DNA from 3 places in the Jeotgalicoccus sp. S0W5 genome. Region 1 is predicted to be linked to each of the others. Evidence: riboswitches for the same ligand, from Rfam matches in the RefSeq annotation. Region 1 holds a riboswitch; each other region holds the start of a gene.
The links. A riboswitch is a leader RNA that binds a small molecule or an ion and turns the genes downstream of it on or off. The one in region 1 is predicted to bind thiamine pyrophosphate.
Positions count from the first base shown of each region.

Region 2: it holds a riboswitch for thiamine pyrophosphate, as region 1 does, so the genes downstream of both, thiD (bifunctional hydroxymethylpyrimidine kinase/phosphomethylpyrimidine kinase) here and EYB29_RS01285 (ECF transporter S component) in region 1, are expected to answer to the same signal.
Region 3: it holds a riboswitch for thiamine pyrophosphate, as region 1 does, so the genes downstream of both, tenA (thiaminase II) here and EYB29_RS01285 (ECF transporter S component) in region 1, are expected to answer to the same signal.

Region 1 covers NZ_SIRQ01000002.1:91,419-98,135, forward strand. The annotation lists gene glnA (type I glutamate--ammonia ligase) at 1-812, opposite strand, end outside; gene EYB29_RS01265 (pyridoxamine 5'-phosphate oxidase family protein) at 886-1,314, opposite strand; gene EYB29_RS01270 (4a-hydroxytetrahydrobiopterin dehydratase) at 1,442-1,705, shown strand; gene EYB29_RS01275 (pyruvate kinase) at 1,766-3,262, shown strand; gene EYB29_RS01280 (6-pyruvoyl trahydropterin synthase family protein) at 3,275-3,688, shown strand; TPP riboswitch at 3,741-3,831, shown strand; gene EYB29_RS01285 (ECF transporter S component) at 3,892-4,473, shown strand; gene EYB29_RS01290 (ABC transporter ATP-binding protein) at 4,433-5,884, shown strand; gene EYB29_RS01295 (energy-coupling factor transporter transmembrane component T family protein) at 5,874-6,665, shown strand.
Region 2 covers NZ_SIRQ01000004.1:18,177-24,893, forward strand. The annotation lists gene cls (cardiolipin synthase) at 1-544, shown strand, start outside; gene yidC (membrane protein insertase YidC) at 601-1,464, opposite strand; gene thiE (thiamine phosphate synthase) at 1,563-2,177, opposite strand; gene thiM (hydroxyethylthiazole kinase) at 2,170-2,940, opposite strand; gene thiD (bifunctional hydroxymethylpyrimidine kinase/phosphomethylpyrimidine kinase) at 2,943-3,737, opposite strand; TPP riboswitch at 3,804-3,902, opposite strand; gene EYB29_RS06550 (ABC transporter permease) at 3,940-5,508, opposite strand; gene EYB29_RS06555 (ABC transporter ATP-binding protein) at 5,505-6,380, opposite strand; gene EYB29_RS06560 (transglycosylase family protein) at 6,462-6,717, opposite strand, start outside.
Region 3 covers NZ_SIRQ01000004.1:105,550-112,266, forward strand. The annotation lists gene EYB29_RS06995 (acyl-CoA thioesterase) at 7-438, shown strand; gene EYB29_RS07000 (metallophosphoesterase) at 617-1,435, opposite strand; gene EYB29_RS07005 (hypothetical protein) at 1,561-1,761, opposite strand; gene tenA (thiaminase II) at 1,929-2,591, opposite strand; TPP riboswitch at 2,672-2,770, opposite strand; gene EYB29_RS07015 (hypothetical protein) at 2,973-3,494, opposite strand; tRNA gene EYB29_RS07020 (tRNA-Thr) at 3,596-3,666, opposite strand; gene EYB29_RS07025 (sugar phosphate isomerase/epimerase family protein) at 3,763-4,557, opposite strand; gene EYB29_RS07030 (ABC transporter ATP-binding protein) at 4,557-5,636, opposite strand; gene EYB29_RS07035 (carbohydrate ABC transporter permease) at 5,648-6,463, opposite strand; gene EYB29_RS07040 (carbohydrate ABC transporter permease) at 6,453-6,717, opposite strand, start outside.

The DNA.
Region 1 (6,717 bases):
ATCTCTTCACTTAAGCCAAATTCATCATTTTTATCAAAGAATATATTATTATCATCTTTAAACAGCGATACATTATAATGCATGCCACTACCCGGTTCATTATAAAGGGGTTTTGGCATAAAGGTTACATGTAGACCATACTGATGAGCAACGGTTTTTGCAATATATTTAAACGTTTGAATGTTATCACTTGCCGTTACAGCATCGCTATATTTGAAACTGATTTCGTGCTGACTAGGACCTACTTCATGGTGGAACATTTCGACCTCAAAACCAATTTCTTTTAATGTTCTAGCAATCTTTCTACGGCACGCTTCACTTGTATCTGAAATAGACACATCAAAATAACCACTGGTGTCGTTTACTGCATTCGTCGGCTCACCATTCTCATCAAGCTTAAACAGGTAAAATTCTGGCTCAGCACCTAGGTTAAACTGGTCATAACCCATATCCTTCATCTCACTTACAATACGTTTTAAGTTACTTCTCGGATCACCTTCAAAAGGTTGATTATTAAAATCATGTACATCACAAATGAGCCTTGCCACCTTGAACTCTTCTTCCAGCCAAGGGAATACTGCCCACGTGTCAAAATCGGGTTTTAAAAACATGTCTGACTCTTCAACTCGAACAAAACCTTCTACTGAAGAACCATCAAACATTGTTTGACCTTCAAGAGCTTCTTCTAATTGTTCAACAGGAATTTCCACATTTTTCAGGGCGCCTAGTATGTCAGTGAACTGAAGTTTGACATAGTCTACCTGTTCTTTTTTTGCACTTTCTAAAATATCTGAAGCAGATATTTTACTCATTAACATAATCACTCCTAATTAGATTTTAAAAATCCTTCTCATAGTTTGTATGCCCTGTAAGAATAAATCTAAACTATATATCTTCGATATCAATTTCTACTTCATCAAAATTCTTATCTCTCATAATCTTTATATAATTAGGTTTCACTTTAAGGGCAACCAGATTAGGATTATTTACAGATCCAAAAAATTCTTCATCCGCTTCTTCCCAAATATTTTCTATTACTTCTTGGTCCTTTACTATTTCCACTGATCCTGTTATTTCTACAAACGCGTGTTTTTTCTCATCATTAAACCCTAACAATACATGGACGTTAGGATTATCAATCAGCTCCTCGTATTTTCTTGACTGATCATTTGTTTTAGCATAAAGGGTTAAACCATCGTTATAAAACCACATGTAACGAGAGTCTGGAATATTGTCCTTAGCAGTTGATAATACGCCTACTTTTGATTCTTCTAAAATTTCTTTAATACGTGTCGTTATCTTTTCTATATCCATTTATATCACCCACTTTATGTAGTTAGATATCCTTTACCACATGGTAAACATATTAAATCATTTTGGATTTTTATATTTAAATATGGGTAAATAATAAATAGATAAATTATAAACGGGAGGTATTAACATGAATATAAAAGAAGAAGCAGAGCAGTTGGAAGGTTGGACTCTTGAAGATGAGAAGTTAATTAAAAAATTTAAGTTCGAAACATTCCCTGAAGGCATAGACTTCGTCAATAAGCTTGCAGAGTATGCAGAAGATGTACAACACCACCCAGGTATCAGAATTAATTATTCGACGATTACAGTTGTTTGGACTACATTCTCAACACACGAACTCAAGGAACGTGATATAGAAGGTGCCAAAGCAACAGATGAAATATATATATAAAGATCGGCTGTCCGGTTAATGAATGGCCGGGCAGCTTTTTCACCTTTAAGGAGGTTGATCATGAACGAGGAAGCAAAAAGGATACTTGAAGATGTAAAATCGTTGAAAGTACAAGTGCTAGATGATGGCCAAAAATTGCTAGACCAGTGGTCCGAATCTAACACAAGAAGTAGCTATAGTGACAGTCTTCGAAATTTAGCATATTATATGGCGTTCAGGCAGTACGATCATCGAGAAATCCAAAATAATTTAATCCCTTGGGGCGTTTCTTCTCTTGGACGCATCGAGCCCCATGTTTTGTCAAACTTAGATTCAGTAATTAAAACCTTAGGTTATATAACAGGCCATGAACAAGATGATGTTTCTTATCCAGAATATCAAGATGGCGAAAATCGATATAGCATGCTTAAACATAATACTGACCTTTTGCTTGGCAAAGGCCCTGAAATCAGGCAATCACAAATCATGGTGACTATGCCAAGTGACGCAGCAACAGACTATCAACTTGTAAAAGACCTTATAGATTCAGGCATGAATACAGCCCGTATTAATTGTGCCCACGATGACAGTAGTGTTTGGAAGAAAATGATTCACAACATAAAACAGGCGGCTAAAGAAGGGAACACAGAATGTCGTATTCTGATGGATATTAGCGGTCCTAAAGTTCGCATTAAAAATCTACTTACTTCCAAGAGAAACCCTAAATTGAAAACCGGTGAATCATTCCTCTTATCTAATGAAGATGCGATGACTTTACCAGCTAACATTGAAATTGCAGTTAACACTTCAGTACCCGAAGTCCTTAAAAATATTGATGTTGGGCAACTGATTAAGATTGACGACGGTCAAGTTGAGGCTAAGGTAACAGAGGTTCTTGACTCAGGCCTAATTTTAAAAGTGACTAAAGTAACTAAAGAAAATGGCGTTAAAATTAAGACAGAGAAAGGCATTAATTTCCCAGATGTAGATATCGATTTAAACGTCTTAACAGAAAAAGATTTAGTAGACTTAGATTTTGCTAGCCAACATGCCGATTTGATCGCTTTTTCCTTCGTTAAATCAAAAGAGGATATGGCTTTTATCGAATCGGTATTACAGGATAAGCTCCCTGATGACAATAAAGACATGCCTATTATTGCTAAAATCGAAACTGTAGAAGCCATAAAAGAATTCCCTAATATCATAGCCGAAGCCGCTTCACACAGACCTTTTGGTGTCATGCTCGCTCGTGGAGACCTCGCTGTAGAAATCGGCTATGAACGCTTGAGTGAAATTCAAGAAGAACTATTATGGATATGTGAGGCTGCACACATTCCAATGATTTGGGCAACTCAAGTATTAGAATCTCTGATTAAGAACGGTATCCCAACACGTTCAGAAATATCTGATGTTGTCGCAGGTGCAAGAGCAGAGTGTATTATGCTAAACAAGGGAGATTACATTGTAGAAGGTGTTAAAACAGTGAATGATATACTGATTAAGAGCGAAGACCATAACTATAAAAAAACAGCAATGTTAAGAGCCCTAAACATATCTAAGGCACTCTTTAATGAGTAAAGGATGAAAACTATGTCAACACTGAGTCATATACAAGCACCAAGCAATTTTGCCTATAAGAAAGAACAGGTCACCATTCATCTCCATTACACATTCACTTGTGATAATCGAATCTTTTTTTCCAAAACACAGTATAAAGATTTACTCAACCACACCTATAGATTGACGGTTGATGTGAACTCACCAATTGATGAGTCCGGTTTAGCGACTGACTTTATGGCTATTGACGCCTTATACCACAATAAAATCCGGCCGCTTTTAGATGGGCAGATATTAAATGAGACGCTAGTAAATATGAATACTACTGCGGAAAATATCGCACTATGGATCAGAGATGAATTTAACAAAATTTTAAAGCCGCAAGATGATTTAATTAAAGTCACCCTATACGAAAGTACGAATCACGGCGTGACTGTTACAAATTAACTTCACAAAAATGTGTAAGTGTACTATGATTGAGATAATCAAATATTGAAATCACCACCACTAGGGGTGCCTGTAAAGGCTGAGAATCACCCTTATCACCTGATCTAGATCATACTAGCGTAGGGAAGTGGCATATTTTTATATGCACACCATTCCGTTAGTGGTGTGTTTTTTTATTTGTAAAAATCACGGAGGTTTATTCTATGAAAAACAGCAATGTTTTAACTTTGACAGACGTATTGATCACAGTTGTCATCGCCTTAGTTTTTGCAGTACTTTATTCTCTCTGGGATGGTGTATATACCGTCTTGCAGCCCCTTGGTTTACACATCAATGAATTGGTCTATGGTATGTGGTTCATTGCTGCAATTGTAGCTTATTTAATTATTAGAAAACCGGGTGTCGCTTTACTTGCAGAATTTGCAGCAGCTTCTGGAGAAACGATCGTTCTGTTACAGTTCGATATCGTCTTAATCATGTATGGACTACTCCAAGGACTGGCATGTGAGATCATTTTCTTACTCTATAGATATAACAGTACTAAGTTATATGTAGCTGTACTCGCAGGTGTAGCAGCAGCCTTATCAACAATTCCGCTTGATTGGTATTATGGCTACCTTGGTCATTTAGAAACTTGGAACCTAATGCTGATGCTTATCTTCAGAATTATCAGTGGCGCAATCGTCGCCGGATGGTTAGGTCATAAACTCTATGAAGGTGTAAAAGGGACCGGTGTCTTAAAATATGTTGGTAAAAAACAAAGCGATTCGTCTGATGGTTTTTAATATGACTGATATAAATATCGAAAACCTTAAACTCAAATTCCCTGAGACAGAGCAGCTATTATTTTCAAACATCAATATAAGTGTTAAGAAAGGGGAAAAGGTGTTACTTGTCGGTCCTTCTGGCTCCGGTAAAAGCACCTTACTAAATGTGATGGGCGGATTGATTCCTAAAGTCATTCATACACCTGTAAAAGCAGATTATTTAGATATACCAAATGCTTCAAGCTACGTATTCCAAGACCCTGATGCCCAGTTCACCATGCCAACCGTTGAAGAAGAACTTGCATTTATCCTAGAAAACCAGAGGATTGCTCCTAGTCTGATGAACAACATGATGACTAACGCTTTAAAAAGAATTGGACTAGACGTACCTTTAGACTTATCAATTAATCAACTATCTGGTGGGATGAAACAAAAGCTATCTGTTGCTGCAGCACTCCTACAAGAACCGGACACTTTATTTTTAGATGAACCAACAAGCATGTTAGATGATGATTCTGCAAAAAATCTTTGGGAAACGATTTTATCTATTTGGTCCGACCTAACTGTTGTGATTGTAGAACACCGAGTTGAATATATTTGGGATAAGGTCGACCGTGTCATCCTAATGAATGATGATGGAGAAATTATTCTCGATAAAGATCCAAAATTTGTACTAAGTCACCACGTTGACTTACTTAATGAATACGGCGTCTGGCATCCAATGTCGTGGAACCAAGCACCACAATTTGTACAAAGTAATAAAGACGGAGCGCCTTTATTAGAAATTAGAGATATGAAAATAGACAGACGCGGCATTGATATACTTTACATTGATCATTTACACATAAGGTCTCGGCAATGGCTTACATTAGAAGGTCCAAATGGTGCGGGTAAATCAAGTTTTCTTAGTGCATTGATGAAGTTGATTCCCCATCAAGGACAAATTATCTATAAGAATAAGCTTGTAAAGAAAACAAAGGATATCATCGGAGATGTCTACCCAGTTTTTCAAAATCCAGAACTGCAATTTATAACTCATAGAGTTTATGACGAAATATATATCAATATGGAACACCGATATGATGAGAATCTAGCAAAACAGAAGACAGAAGATATTTTAAAAATGTTTTCGCTAGAACATTCTGCCCATCTAAATCCACTAGAATTATCCACAGGGCAAAAGAGACGCTTAAGTGTGGCAACAGCATTAGGTGGCATACCTGATTTGTTGTTATTAGATGAGCCGACTTTTGGACTGGATCAAAAAAACACGTTCTTTATGCTGGAACTTTTTGATGAATTGGTTAAAGCTGGTACAACAATAATTATGATTACCCATGACGTGAATATTCAAACGCGTTATCCATCCCGTCGTTTAGAAATTCTGGATGGCATGATCCTAGAAAAGGACACACACAATGTTCGATAGCATTAAGAATAACGATACTTTCGTTCATAACGTTAACCCAGTTACCAAAATTATCGCAGCTGCTGCACTTTTTGTGATTGTCGTCTTTACTCATAACCCGAATACCTTGCTTTATTTTGTATGTATAATGGCGATACTATTGTTTACCTTAAGTGGTATCCAATGGCGTTATTTATGTATTCTATTAGGCGTTATTTTAGTGTCCGGTTTATTATCCAGCACCTATATGATTCTATACGGACAGGGCGATACAACCTTATTTAAATTAGGTATCATCCATGTTACAGAAGAGAGTTTTATCCGTGGTATTCATATCACCATGAGAGGCGTTATTTTATCGTTATTTGGCGCATTAGTAATCTTCACTTTAAAGATTACGGATGTATTTTATGCTTTGATGATTCATTTCAAAATAAAGTCAAAATATGCCTATTCTTTTATGGCAGCTATCAATATGATTCCATTAATTTTCTCAGAATATGTACAGTTAAGACGTGCTAGAAAAGTTCGTGCACCTTTAATAGATAAGAAACGGATTCCTGGTTTTAAAGGACTAAGAATGACAATCGTTACCTTGATGAGCCAAAGTATACGTCGAGCATATCGCCTAGGTATTGCTATGGAGTCCAAAGGGTTCAGTGATAATCAGAGAACCTACTACCGACAAACAACTTTTTCCTTTAATGATATATTCTTTGTCATTACTATTTTAATCGCTCTATTAATCTCATCGTATTTAGGCATAAACTACCCTATCTTTAATACTAGTGATGCAAGATAAATCCCTTTGAATTTTAAAAGGGATTTTTACTATTGTTAAGAGTTTATTTATT
Region 2 (6,717 bases), on a different contig from region 1:
GACGATGCAAATTGCTTCAAGTGGGCCAGATGAGAACTATCAACAAATTAAATATGGTTACTTAAAAATGATTTATAACGCGAAAGATACGATATATATTCAATCTCCATATTTCATTCCAGATCAGTCAATAATGGAAGCTTTAAGAATTGCCATTCTAGCAGGGATCAAAGTATACATCATGATTCCAAGCTTCCCAGACCATCCCTTTGTTTACTGGGCAACTTATTCAAATGTTGGTGCTTTGATGCGTATGGGGGCAAATATCTACATGTATCAACCAGGATTCTTACATCAAAAAGTATTTATTATTGATGATGAAGTTGTATCTGTGGGTACGACTAATGTTGACAACAGAAGCTTTATCTTAAACTTTGAAGTCAATGCATTTATGTATGATAAGGAAGAAGCTAAAAAGCATCGTCTCATATTCGAAAATGATATTCAGTATTGTGAAATATTAACTGAAGAAAAGTATGATGATAGAGGTTTATGGATTAAGTTAAAAGAAGGCTTAGCCAATCTCATATCACCAATCCTATAACACTAAAAGCCGATGTATGAATTATAATTCATACATCGGCTTTCTTATTTTAACAATTATTTTTTACGTTTTTTCTTAGGTTTAACTCTTGAGTTTTTCAAGCGTTTTTCCTTTTCAGCTTTTTCTTTCTCATGTGCTTCAATAATTGGTGCCATTTCTTCATGTACTTTCTTACGATAGAAAGTATTACCTGCCCAAGTTTGGAAGATTAGGAATAGACCACCAACTGCCCAATATAATGGTAAGGCTGAAGGAGAAATTGCTGAAATCCAGATAATCATCAACGGTGAAATAAACATAAATAGTCTCATTTGTTGACGTTGTTCTTCTGGTACAAATCTCATTGAAATCCATGCTTGAACTGCATATACAATACCTGCAATTGCAACCATGAAGTAGTCTGTTTGCGTTAAGTCCATCCATAGGAACTCTGGGTGTGCTTCAATCCCACCTTCTGAAGGGAATCTAAGTGCAAAGTATAAGGCCATAACGATTGGCATTTGAATTAATATCGGTAGACAACCCATATTTAAGGGGTTGATATCATGTTTTTTGTACAATGCCATCATTTCTTGCTGTGCCGCCATCTTCTCCTCTTGAGTCGTAGCGACCTTAACTCGTTGTTGAATTTCTTCCATCTCAGGTTTGACGATCTTCATTTTTTCTCTCATCATCATCTGATTCTTGTATGTACGCATCATGAACGGGAAGATTGCTAGACGAACAATCAATGTAATAATAATGATTGCTAAACCATAATTGTAATCTAAGTTATCTCCTAGCCAATGTAATAATGTATCCATTGGGCTAACTAATGTGTTATAGAAGAAGCCGTCTCTATTCTCTTCTTGAGAATAATCACATCCTGCAAGGAATAAGACTAAAATCATAGAAGCAGGAAATAGCCATTTTTTAATCATTTCTTCACCTCAAATAATATCTCGCATAAAAAAGATTGTACCATATATTGAAGTGTATAAAAACCAATTTCAATGTAAATGGTTAATTTTTCACAAGGTTAGGAGAGAAATTGTGTCACTGTTTGGTCAATATTAGCTGACTGAGTAATTGCAGAGATCACAGAAATCCCATCTGCACCATTCAACAAACAAGACTTAAAATTATCTACAGTAATGCCACCGATAGCCACTATCGGCAAGGTTGTCTTTTTTGAAATTTCCTTTAACCCAGATAAACCGATGGCTTGACCAGCATCATCTTTAGAACTGGTCGGGTAAACAGGCCCACATCCCAAGTAATCAACACGACTCAAATCGCTCTGTTTTAGTTCTTCTAAATTACCGACAGATAAGCCGATGATTTTATTATTTAAGAATGCTGGTAAATCTTTAGGATTGATATCAGCTTGCCCGACATGCACACCGTCAGCGTCTACAATTCTCTGAAGCTCTACATCATCATTAATTATAAAAGTGACCTTATATTTTTGACACAGGTCTTTTACTTCCATCGCAAATTTAATTAAATCTTCGCCACTTTTAATATTTTCTCCCTTTTCTCTCAACTGAAAACACGTCACTCCTGCCTTAAAGGCAGTTTCTAAATCTTTTAAAGGGTTTTTAAAGCTCGAAGATGAAGCGATGAGATATAACCTTAATACCGATCTATTCATGCACAGTCACCTTAGATTTTTGGTAGTCCGCTTCAGAGAATTTATACATTTCATCAATCAATTGAACTTGAAACATGCCTGGTCCTGACGTACTTAAAGCAGCTTGTTCTGCAGCAATGTTATATAAGCTCACTGCTTTAACAATAGCATCTTGGGTTCGGTCGACTGCTAAAAATGATGCACAAATTGCACCTAAAACACAGCCTGATCCTGTAATTTTCTCTTGGAATTCATGACCATTGTTCATAGAAATAATCGTTTCACCATTGGTATATGCATCGGTCTCACCGGTTACCAAAATTGGCACCTTTAATTTATCATAGGCAACTTTAACGATTTCTTCTGCTTTACCTTCTGCAATAGAGTCCACGCCTTTAGACTCAACATCTAAACCTGCTAAGGCCATAATTTCTCCTGTATTTCCCTTAATTAAATCGACCTTATGGTTTTCTAATATATGGTTGATGACGTTTCTTCTAAAAGTGGAAGCACCATATCCAACAGGATCTATAATCAGAGGTACTTGACTCTGATTCGCTTCTCTTGCCGCTGTTTCATAGAGTTCGATTTTATCTTCACTACAAGTTCCTATGTTGATGAGTACAGCGCCACTATGCTTAATTATGTCAGCCATCTCCTTCTTCTCGCCACTCATAATTGGTGATGCACCGAGTGCAAGTAGGCTATTTGCAGTGAATGGTTTTACTACATCATTGGTAATACATAGAACGAGTGGATTAATGCGTCTTAAGAGTTCAATCATTGTTATTCTCCTTTATATGAAAAATGATTTACCGGCCCACTACCTTGCCCGATACCAGGTGCATGTTTAATAGCATCTGTTATATACGCCTTCGCTGTTTTAAACGCATCTTCCTTAGTATTACCCTTAGCGAGCTCTGCAGTAAGTACCGCTGAAAATGTACATCCTGTACCATGTGTTTGATCTGTGTCGATTCTTTCACTGGATAGTGTCGTAATACGCTCCCCATCATACATATAGTCTGTCGCATCGCCGTCTAAGTGACCACCTTTAATAATGACACTTTTGGCCCCCATTTCATCAACGATGAATTTTAAAGCATGTTCTATATCTGATGTGTTTTCTATCTTCTGTCCTGTAATTGCCTCTGCCTCATGTAGATTTGGTGTCACAATATCAGCGAGCGGAATGAGTGTATTGATGAGCGTATCCATCGATGCTGCGGTCATCAAACGGTCCCCACTTGTTGCAATCATCACAGGATCCATGACATAAGGAATATCATATTCTCTTATGTATTTTGCAATTAAGGTCATCATATCCGCTTCAGCAATCATGCCCGTTTTCATTGCTTTTGGCACTTGATCATCAAAAACACTCTTAAGTTCCTTTTCGATAAAATCTATCGGTACGTTATAGACATCCTGAACGCCTAATGTATTTTGTGCAACAAGTGAGGTGATAACAGCCATGCCGTATACATCTCTTGATGAGAATGCCTTGATATCAGCAGGGACACCTGCCCCACCTGTTGGATCAGTTCCAGCTATTGTTAACGCAGTTGGTAAAGTCATTATTAGATTCCTCCTAAAAAATAAGCCCACTTCCTGAAAAGAAGTGGGCTTATCAAAACGAATGCTGTATTCATTTTATTCGCACTTCCCTCCGCCAGCATAACCTGGATCAGGTAAAAAGGGACAAGTTTTCACTATCTCAGCCAATTGGCGCCCCTAGTGGTAAATGTTATTTAAATGTATTGTATCACATTGTACTTTAGTGTCAAAGAAGATTCCGTTTCCTTATACATATTAAACCGATAAGCATCATCACAATACCTAGACTTGTAACAATTACAACTGCTAACTCATCTAAACCTTCTATAGGAACATCGCTCAAGTAATAAAATGGACTCAGTTTTAAGAAGTTTTCATTTAAGTCAATCAAACTTCCTAAATAATTAACCAAGAATATATATGCCAGATATATCCAGACAAATATATGAAGTCTAGCATATATACCAATGAGTAATGAAGAGACTCCTATAATAAATACCATTGCAGCACTGTAATTAATAAGTCCTTTAATGTAATCGACTTCTGTGAGCTCTAGTCCTGTCACATTAATACTAGCTAAATACATTCCAACTAAGGTCAGTAAATAACTCAGTATACCCACTAAGTTCGCGTAAAACCAGTGTATTAAATATGCCGTTGTAAGTGAAATTCTATTATTTAACGTCGCCGCGTTCATCATCTCTAAACGTCCTGATTTTTCTTCTATTAAAAATCTACCATTCACCATTAAGGCAGGTACCGTCGCAATTAGTGCAGAGATTATAAATAGTAAATTTATAAAAAACATGGTGCCATCTTGACCTTCAAATGCGGCTTTAAGCATATCATTTTGACCGATGACTTGATCAAGATCTCCAAAAATAGAACCGTAAGATAAACCAACTATAAAGAGACCCACTATCCATGACATCATCAAGACCTTACTATTGATGAAGGCTAATCTAAAGTAGCTTGAGATTTTTCTTTCCTTCGGTTTTTTATCGATATTAAAATAACCGCTTCCTAAATCACGCTTGTAAAACAATACGTAACTTAAGGCCACTAATAGAATGACGATTGAGAATGGCATGAGCCATAGTCCAGATGATTCTATACCATAGGCTTCTATACGAGACAACCAGTGATAAGGAGAGATTACAGAAAATCTTGTATCCACCACATCCGTCATTGCTCTGTACAGGTATAAAGCAAGGAGAACGGTGAGTGTCAGACCAAATGTTAGATCTGCACTTTGGAATAATTGTCCGAAAGAAAGCGTCAGTACAAAGAATGAGAGTCCAAATAAGCTCAGACCTAGTGCGTAATATAAGTTTCCAGGTAAGCTTAATCCTTCAACATTGATAAGTTGTAATCCGACAACTAGGATAAAACAGACAAGTATATTGATTATGATACCTAACATGATTTGTGAACTGATGATCGTCGATTTCTTCGTACCTGTCGTTAGAATATATTCCGTTAAACCTTCTTCCTCTGCTTTTCTCCCAATTCCGTTTGCGATTAAAATATTAAACAGACCATGGAAGATTGCCATAATTAACAACATTTGGTGCGCAAACATTACCGGTGATGTGTAATCCCCCTCTGGAATCGGTCCAATTAAGGCCACCATTGCAGGGTTATCAACGGTCATTTTCATACCTAAGCGTTCTTCTTCAGTCCCATATAGTGTGTTAAATACACTGGGTATCGACAGTGAGATACCACATAAAATCAGAAGCCATAAGAAGACCTGAAAACGCACATTACGTCCGATCAATCTAAAATATGTCATTTTGCATCCTCGTAATATCTGATGAAGATATCCTCAAGTTTTGGTGGTGTTGTTTTTAATGATTTGAGATTATAGATCTTCAAATATCTTAAAAACTGAGGAATATCATTATTATCGATGAACATATGGTAACCATCACTGTCAGATGAAAAATCATGAATAAATTTTTGATGTTTTAACGCATCAATATTATCATCAGTTTCGATGATATATTCTACTCGAGTAATGTGCCTAAGATCATTCATAGTACCAGCTTCTATGATTTTACCGTCTCTGATTATAGCAATACGATCCGCAAGCTTTTCAACCTCAGAAAGAATATGGCTCGATAATAAGACGGTCTTGTTATTATTTTTTAAGTTGATGATTTCTTCATGAAACACTCGCTCCATTAATGGGTCAAGACCAGTAGTTGGTTCATCAAAGATAAATACATCTGCATCACTGAGAAAAGCACTAATTAATGCAACTTTTTGTTTATTTCCCTTGGAATACGTCTTACATTTTTTATGTATATCTAATCTAAAACGTTCAATTAATGCCGCTTTTCTGTCATCGTTATGATAGCCTTTAGCAGCCATCATGAAGTCGATGACCTCACCACCTGTTAAGTTTCCCCACAGATTGACATCCCCAGGAACGTATGCAATCTTTTCAATATAGTTTTTATTTTCCTTAATATTTTTATCATTGAAAAGAATATCACCTTTCGTTGGTTCCAAAGCACCAATAATCATACGAATTGTCGTCGATTTCCCCGCTCCATTCGGTCCGATAAAACCAAAAACTTCTCCAGGATATAGAGTGAACGATACGTCTTTGACTGCTTTAACCTTGCCAAAATGTTTAGATAAATTCACCAGTTCAAGCATACTGAACCCTCCTTAATCTATTGGCTTAATTTTACCACAAAAAAACATCGACACTATAGGAGTGCCGATGTTGATTTTATCTTATAGTCTTGAACCACATACAGGCCAAGGTGATGATCCTCTTTGATCATATAGCATTTGTGCTCTTTGTGTTTGTTCAGCAGCAGATGCTTGTGAAGCAACACCTGAACCACCTACTGACTGCCAAGTTTGAGCATCAAACTGGTATAGGCCGTGATATAGACCATTAGCACTTACGACACTCGCGTTTCCGCCAGATTCACAAGCTGCTAAAGCACCCCAGTTTAAGCCGCTATTTGTATTTGTACTTTGTGCT
Region 3 (6,717 bases), on a different contig from region 1:
TTTTTCATGAGTGTATATGTAGCAGAAACAGAAATTCAAATCTTGTATGCAGATACTGATATGATGGGCGTCATCTATCATGGTTCATATATCAAATGGCTTGAACTCGGACGTCGGAAACTAATTGAAGACATCGGTTATGATTATTTAGCGATGGAGAGAGAAGGATATTTAGCCCCAGTACACAACGTCAATATTACCTATGCCAAACCACTAAAATACAGTGATCGTGCCTTTGTCCGCACCTGGGTAGAAGAAAATACAGGTATGCGGACCATCTACGGTTTTGAAATTGTCAACGGAGATGGTGAAGTTTGTACTCACGGTACTACGACACTACTTGTAGTAAAAAAAGTTGATGGAGAGTTCAAACCAGTCGTCTTCAAGCGAGTTTTTCCAGAGTGGTACGCTAAATACGAAGAAATCAAAAAGAAATAAACAGTGTTACCGGCAAATGAGCGTATTCATCTGCCGGTACTTTTGTTTTACTGGACAAAGATAGCACTCATTGACCGGTATTTTGACTTTACCAGTCGATATAGAATTCTCATATCACTTATATTTTTTCGGACAAGTTATTAAATAAACTTAAAATAAAAAGACTCAGGAGGTCTTTTTAAATTTCTATAATTTCTAAGGCATCACGTATCTCATGAACAATATCTTTTGTCAGCCATTCTCTACGGTATCCAAGGCATGCACAAATATATTTAACGCCACCTTCAATAACTTGGTGTCGAAAGTGGATATGCCCCATAACGCTGTATTTAATATCATAGTCCCCATAAAATGTGTCAAAGTCTGACGTACCAATAAAGGCGTTGTAGTAATCAAATAAGCGGTTTGGCATGGGAACTCTAAATGCTTTATGTGTTGCGACATGGGTCATTAAAATAATTTTCTTATCCTTTATCATTTCCAAATCATGTGCAGCTTTTTCTGCAAATTCTAAAGATATCTCTGGATCGCTTTTTCCCCAATCTACACGTACTAAATCTTGCCATGTTCCACCGTAATAACTGCGTTCTTCTAGACGTGATTTAGAAAAGCGGTCACTTGCGTAAGTATAGTCGTACCAAGCGGCATTCATAACGATTGCCCAGCCGTTACCTAGATCTACAGGTTCGCCTTCTTTATAATACTTCGTGCTTTTGAAGAATTGATGTATCTCCTGTGTCGTCTTATCATCTCCTGATTGATTCCAAAAATCATGGTTGCCTGGCACAAAGTAAATCACAACGCCTGTCATTTGTTCCAGTGCCTGCATGAAACGATAAGACCGCATATGATCATTTGAAATATCGCCCGCTATCAACAACACATCGAGTGATTGACGATTCACCTCATTTGCCAAGGTTAAGGTAAAATCCTTCTGTTGTAGTTTTTCATCATTGTATCGATCAATATGCAAATCAGAAATCACACCAATTTTCATACTTCTTTTCGCTCCTGTAATATGTCGAATTATATATATTATATATGATACCCTTACAAAATTTTAATAATTCGCATCAAGAAAAAAAGCCACCGGTTTTTACCAGCGGCCGATATTCAAATGTTCTATTCACCTTCGTCATCTGATTCAGTATCTTCTGACTCTGTATCTTCTGATTCTGTGCCTTCAGTCTCTGTTTCAGTTCCTTCTGTACCAGATTCTTCTGTTTCTGTACCTTCCTCTGTACCTTCTTCTTCAGAACCGCCTCCGCATGCAGCAAGTGCCAATACGCCTACTAATGATGTAACAGTTAAGAGTTTCTTCATAATAAATTCCCTCTCCTTAAAGTAGTATAGGTTTTCAGACTGAATCGTGATGTTAGTCCTAGCTTACCCCAAAGAAATTATGGAATACACATGTTTTACAGACCCTTAACAATTTAGAAAACTTATGATCTTTTATAACTGCATTTCAGCTAAATCTGCACCTCAAACTAGACATCCCAAGTCTCCCTGTTCTCACACATATCCCAGAACATATACTCGTACTTACTCGTCTTTACAACAATATCTTCCAAGACCTTCAGCTCACGTTCAGGCTTCCCTTCGGCCAAGCGATTCATAAGTTTCATAGCATTATTATTTAAGGCAGTAAACTCCGCATCAGAATACATATCTACCCATTCTTTGTATGGATTCTTATCATGGTTATACTGCTCTTTTAAATGACTGCCAATAAAATTATAAGACCAAGCACAAGTTAATAAACATGCAGCTACAACAGCAGCATCTCCGCGCTGAGCATGATTTAGCATATAAGATGTATAAGCCGTATTCACAGCTGATGCTTCTGTCTCCAACAATTCATCCTCAGATATACCAAAGCGTTTTGAAAAAGATCGGTGTAAATCCATCTCCCCGAACAAAGTCCCATGTAATAACTCTGTAAACAAGTTCATCGTCTCTAGATCTGGTGCCTTCTCTGCACCAATCGCCATTAAACGAGAATACTCCACAAGATAGACGTAATCCTGCTTTAACCAGTGCTGAAACTTCTCATTATCAAGCGAGCCATCCCCTAAACCTTTAACAAAAGGATGTTCCAAATAAGAAGACCAAATCCCTTCCACACGCGTCCATAAACGTTCAGTAAACATTAAAACTCCCCTTCCGACCAGACAAGATAAAAACCCGAACCTGTTGAGAGGTCCGAGTCCATTAGAAAGGTGTCGCCAAAATTTATCGACACAGACTTCCCTAACGCAGGTCCTAACCTACAGGTTCAAAGGGTCGATTGTTCATCTCTCAGCACAAAAGTGCACCCCTAGTCTTTATTATTTAATTTGTAGGTGAGCAAAAAGGCAAAACTTAACACCCAAAAGTTTTTGAGGGAAACTCCATCGAAAGAGATAATCATCACTATGATTGTCCATCAGTCGTTTGATTCGAATTCTTAAATCGTAACAGATAAATAAAACGTAAATTGTAATCCATCAAATTCTCGATTTAAAATAGGTCTCTTTCTACCAATACATGACTTATATGCTTGTTAGTGTGACGTCAATCGTTTCAGTACTGTTAAATTTATCGATTAAGATTGATTTTTTGTTAACGAGTGTTTCAAGTTCTGACAGATATTCTTTGATCTCATCTTCATTGATGATACCCTCTTCAACAATACCTACCCCAGATATAGTCTTAACACGTTCACGACCATAGCCAAAAGTAATATTGTTCTTTATATTGTTGATGATACCACGTTCAATTTTCAATGACTCTAAGGCACTAGATGCGGTTATTTCAGTGCCGTCAAGAACCACTGTAGCTGTAGAATTTTTGTGGTGAATTGCTGTTTTTAAAGTTACTAAATCATTTCTCAATTGCTTTACTTTAGCTAGTGATTCATTAACTTTAGAAAGCTTATCTGCATGATCAATTTTTTCATTGTTAACCGAAATAGGCACTCGGTACTCTGTACTGAATTTCTCATATTCATTAGCGAGTTCGGTTCTAAGATTACTTACAGTAAAAATTGCTTCTTGTAGAGTGACTGTTGTCATCATAACCTCCAAATTTCATTCTTTATTTAACATTATCGATTAGTACAATCTTTTGCAAATAATTAAACAAAAAAACCAACTCTTGTAGAGTTGGTTGAAACAGCCGACAACGAGAATCGAACTCGTATTGCAGCCTTACCATGGCTGTGTTCTACCATTAAACTATGTCGGCATAAGTAATCAATACACTTTACTATAGTATAAATGGCAAATTATTTCTAGTCTATTTATAAGAAAATAAGAGAACACAGCATGTTGTTTAAAAGTCTTACTTAAAAGTTTTATATAAGAAGTCCAAATCTTCTTTTATTGCACTTATATCATTACCAAGATCATAGTTATATTCAAGAACTAAGTCCGCTTCTGGTGTATACATATTATACAATTTAACAAAGTCTTCAAAATCTAATGAACCATCATGAATTCTATTATGATCATCTCTCCCTTCAACATTATTATGCAAGTGATAATGCGTAATTTGCTCCTTTAAAGAAGAAATAATATTTTCAAGACTCCAGTTATTAGCATTAACGTGGCCAATATCGATAAGTAGATTATTTCCCTCTTCTTTACACATACTTATAAATTCTTCTTCATCAAATAGTACATTATTTTTAGCATAGACCCCTGCATTTTCAACGAGGATTTCAACATCAGATTCTTTACAAATGTCATCCAATTCATGAAGATTTTTTTGACTTTCAACTATTGATGAAGCTTTATTCTCATCAGTAATTTTTTTGTTATTATGATGAAAAACAAGATGCTTGATATTTAAGTCTTCACAGATTTCTAAGGTTTGTTCAATCTGGTCTATGGCATATTTATAAGCATCTGTACCTTTCTCTGCACTATGCTCCACCTTAAAATACGGACCATGCATGGACAAGGGTCTGTCTTTGATTAGCGATTTAATTTCGGCTAATTCATCTTTAAATCTTTTATCTTCAAAATTCGGGAACAGTTCAAGTCCAAAATCGAATGTATCATAATCAACTAGTAATTCTTTTAGTGGCTTAAAGCCAGTAGTAATAAATGCGTTTGTACTAAGTAAAATATTCATTATAAATCCTCCATCAAATATTTATAGTTTGTTTCTGTTTCTTTATCAAAGAAGTGAACATGTTCTCGATTAACGATAACCGACACCTCGTCTTGATTAATGATTGTGTTAGACATTACAATAATTTCTGTTGCACCAATTTGAATGGTGTGAGCGACCTCTGCTCCAAAATTTTCTCTAAAAATGACTTTCCCTTTGATGTCCCCATCATCATTTTCACTAATCTTCATATTTTCCGGTCTAATACCGAGATATACTTTCTTACCTTCTAATTCTTTGCCCACTCCATTGATACTACTAATATCTATGGATTGTTCATCGAAACAGAACTGCTTATCTTTAACAAAACCATCAAGAATATTCATTGGTGGTGAACCAATGAACTGAGCTGTAAACAAGTTCCTTGGTTGATGATAGACGTTATAAGGCGTATCTACCATCTGAACTTCACCCTTATTTAAAACGACGATACGATCTCCAAGTGCCATCGCTTCAACTTGGTCATGAGTCACATAGACAAAAGTCTGTTTAAATTCTTCATGAAGCTTTAATAACTCTCTACGAGCCACTACTCTTAGTTTTGCATCTAGATTTGATAAGGGTTCATCTAGTAAAAAGTAATTTGATTGCTTCACTGTTGCTCTAGCCAAAGCCACTCTTTGCCTCTGACCCCCAGAAAGATCTTTAGGCATACGCTTTCTATACTGTTCTAATTCCAGCATTGCTAAAACTTTCTCTAAACGATTTTCTCTATCAGTTTTAGATACTCCATTACGCTTTAATGCATAGAGAATATTTTTCTCCACACTCATATGGGGATATAAGGCATAGTTTTGGAAGACCATAGCAATATTTCTTTCTCCAGATGCTAGATGTGTTACATTTCTATCTCCAAGAAATACTTCACCACTAGTGATTTTTTCAAGGCCTGCAATCATCCTTAATATAGTCGATTTACCACATCCAGAAGGGCCAAGAAATATAGTTCTCTCCCCTTCTTTAATCTCTAGATTCAAATTATCTATTACGGTATTGTCACCATAACTTTTGTTTACGTTTTTTAAAATAATTGATGTCATTAACTTACTCCTCACTTAATTCCGCTAGATGAAAAAGTATTTATGATGTAACGTTGGAAAATTAAATATAAGATCAATGGAATCGCCATTGTTATCACAGATAAAGCCATAGCTACCGTAAAGTTTGTCCCACCCTCTGAACTTACAAATAGCTGTAAAGCGAGTGGCAGTGTATAACTATCTCTAGAACGTAGCATTAGAAGGGGCCAGACATAATCATTCCACGCCAAGATAAAAAACCAAATTGCTGTTGAAGTTAGTGCCGGTCTGACAATTGGTAATACATGATCCTTCATAATATTAAAAGTAGAGATATTATCTACTTGAGCTGCCTCAATTAAAGGTTTAGGAATGTTTCTCATTGCTTGCGTTAACATAAATATTCCTATGGCATCTGCTAATTGTGGGAGAATAACTCCCCATACACTGTCAATTAGGTCAAAATGAGAAACGATTAAATAGTTGGGTATCATAGTGACTGTAAAAGGAATAAAAATGGTACTGATTAGTAAAAAATATGTTGCTTTTTTAAATTTAAAATTAAAATATGTCAATGCGTATGCTGCCAGCAAAGAAGTTACTATTTTGAAAAAAGTGATGATGCTCGCAATGACAAAGGTATTCAATGTAATCTTAAACAATGGAATTGTTTCATATAAACCTTGATAATTCTCGAGAGTAAATGAATTAGGAATTAAATTAATTGTTGACACGAAGGCGTCATTTAAATGTTTAAAAGAGTTTGATACTGCAAATAAAATTGGATATAAGGCAACCACTATAAAAATAATGATTAGAATGTGCCATATAAACTGTCTAATTTTCATAATATACATTCCTTTCTACAAATATGAATTGCATTGCAAGAAGAAACATAAATATGATTAAAGTAATGACAGAGCTTGCTGCTGAGACTCCTGTATTAAATAGATCAAATGCTTCATGATAGGAGTGATATATTAGGTTGCTACTGTGGTAGTTAGGACCACCTTGTGTGACAACTCTAATCGGAGTAAATACATATTGTAGCCCCTGCACAATGGTCATAATTAATATGTAAAAACCTGTTGCTGAACTCATC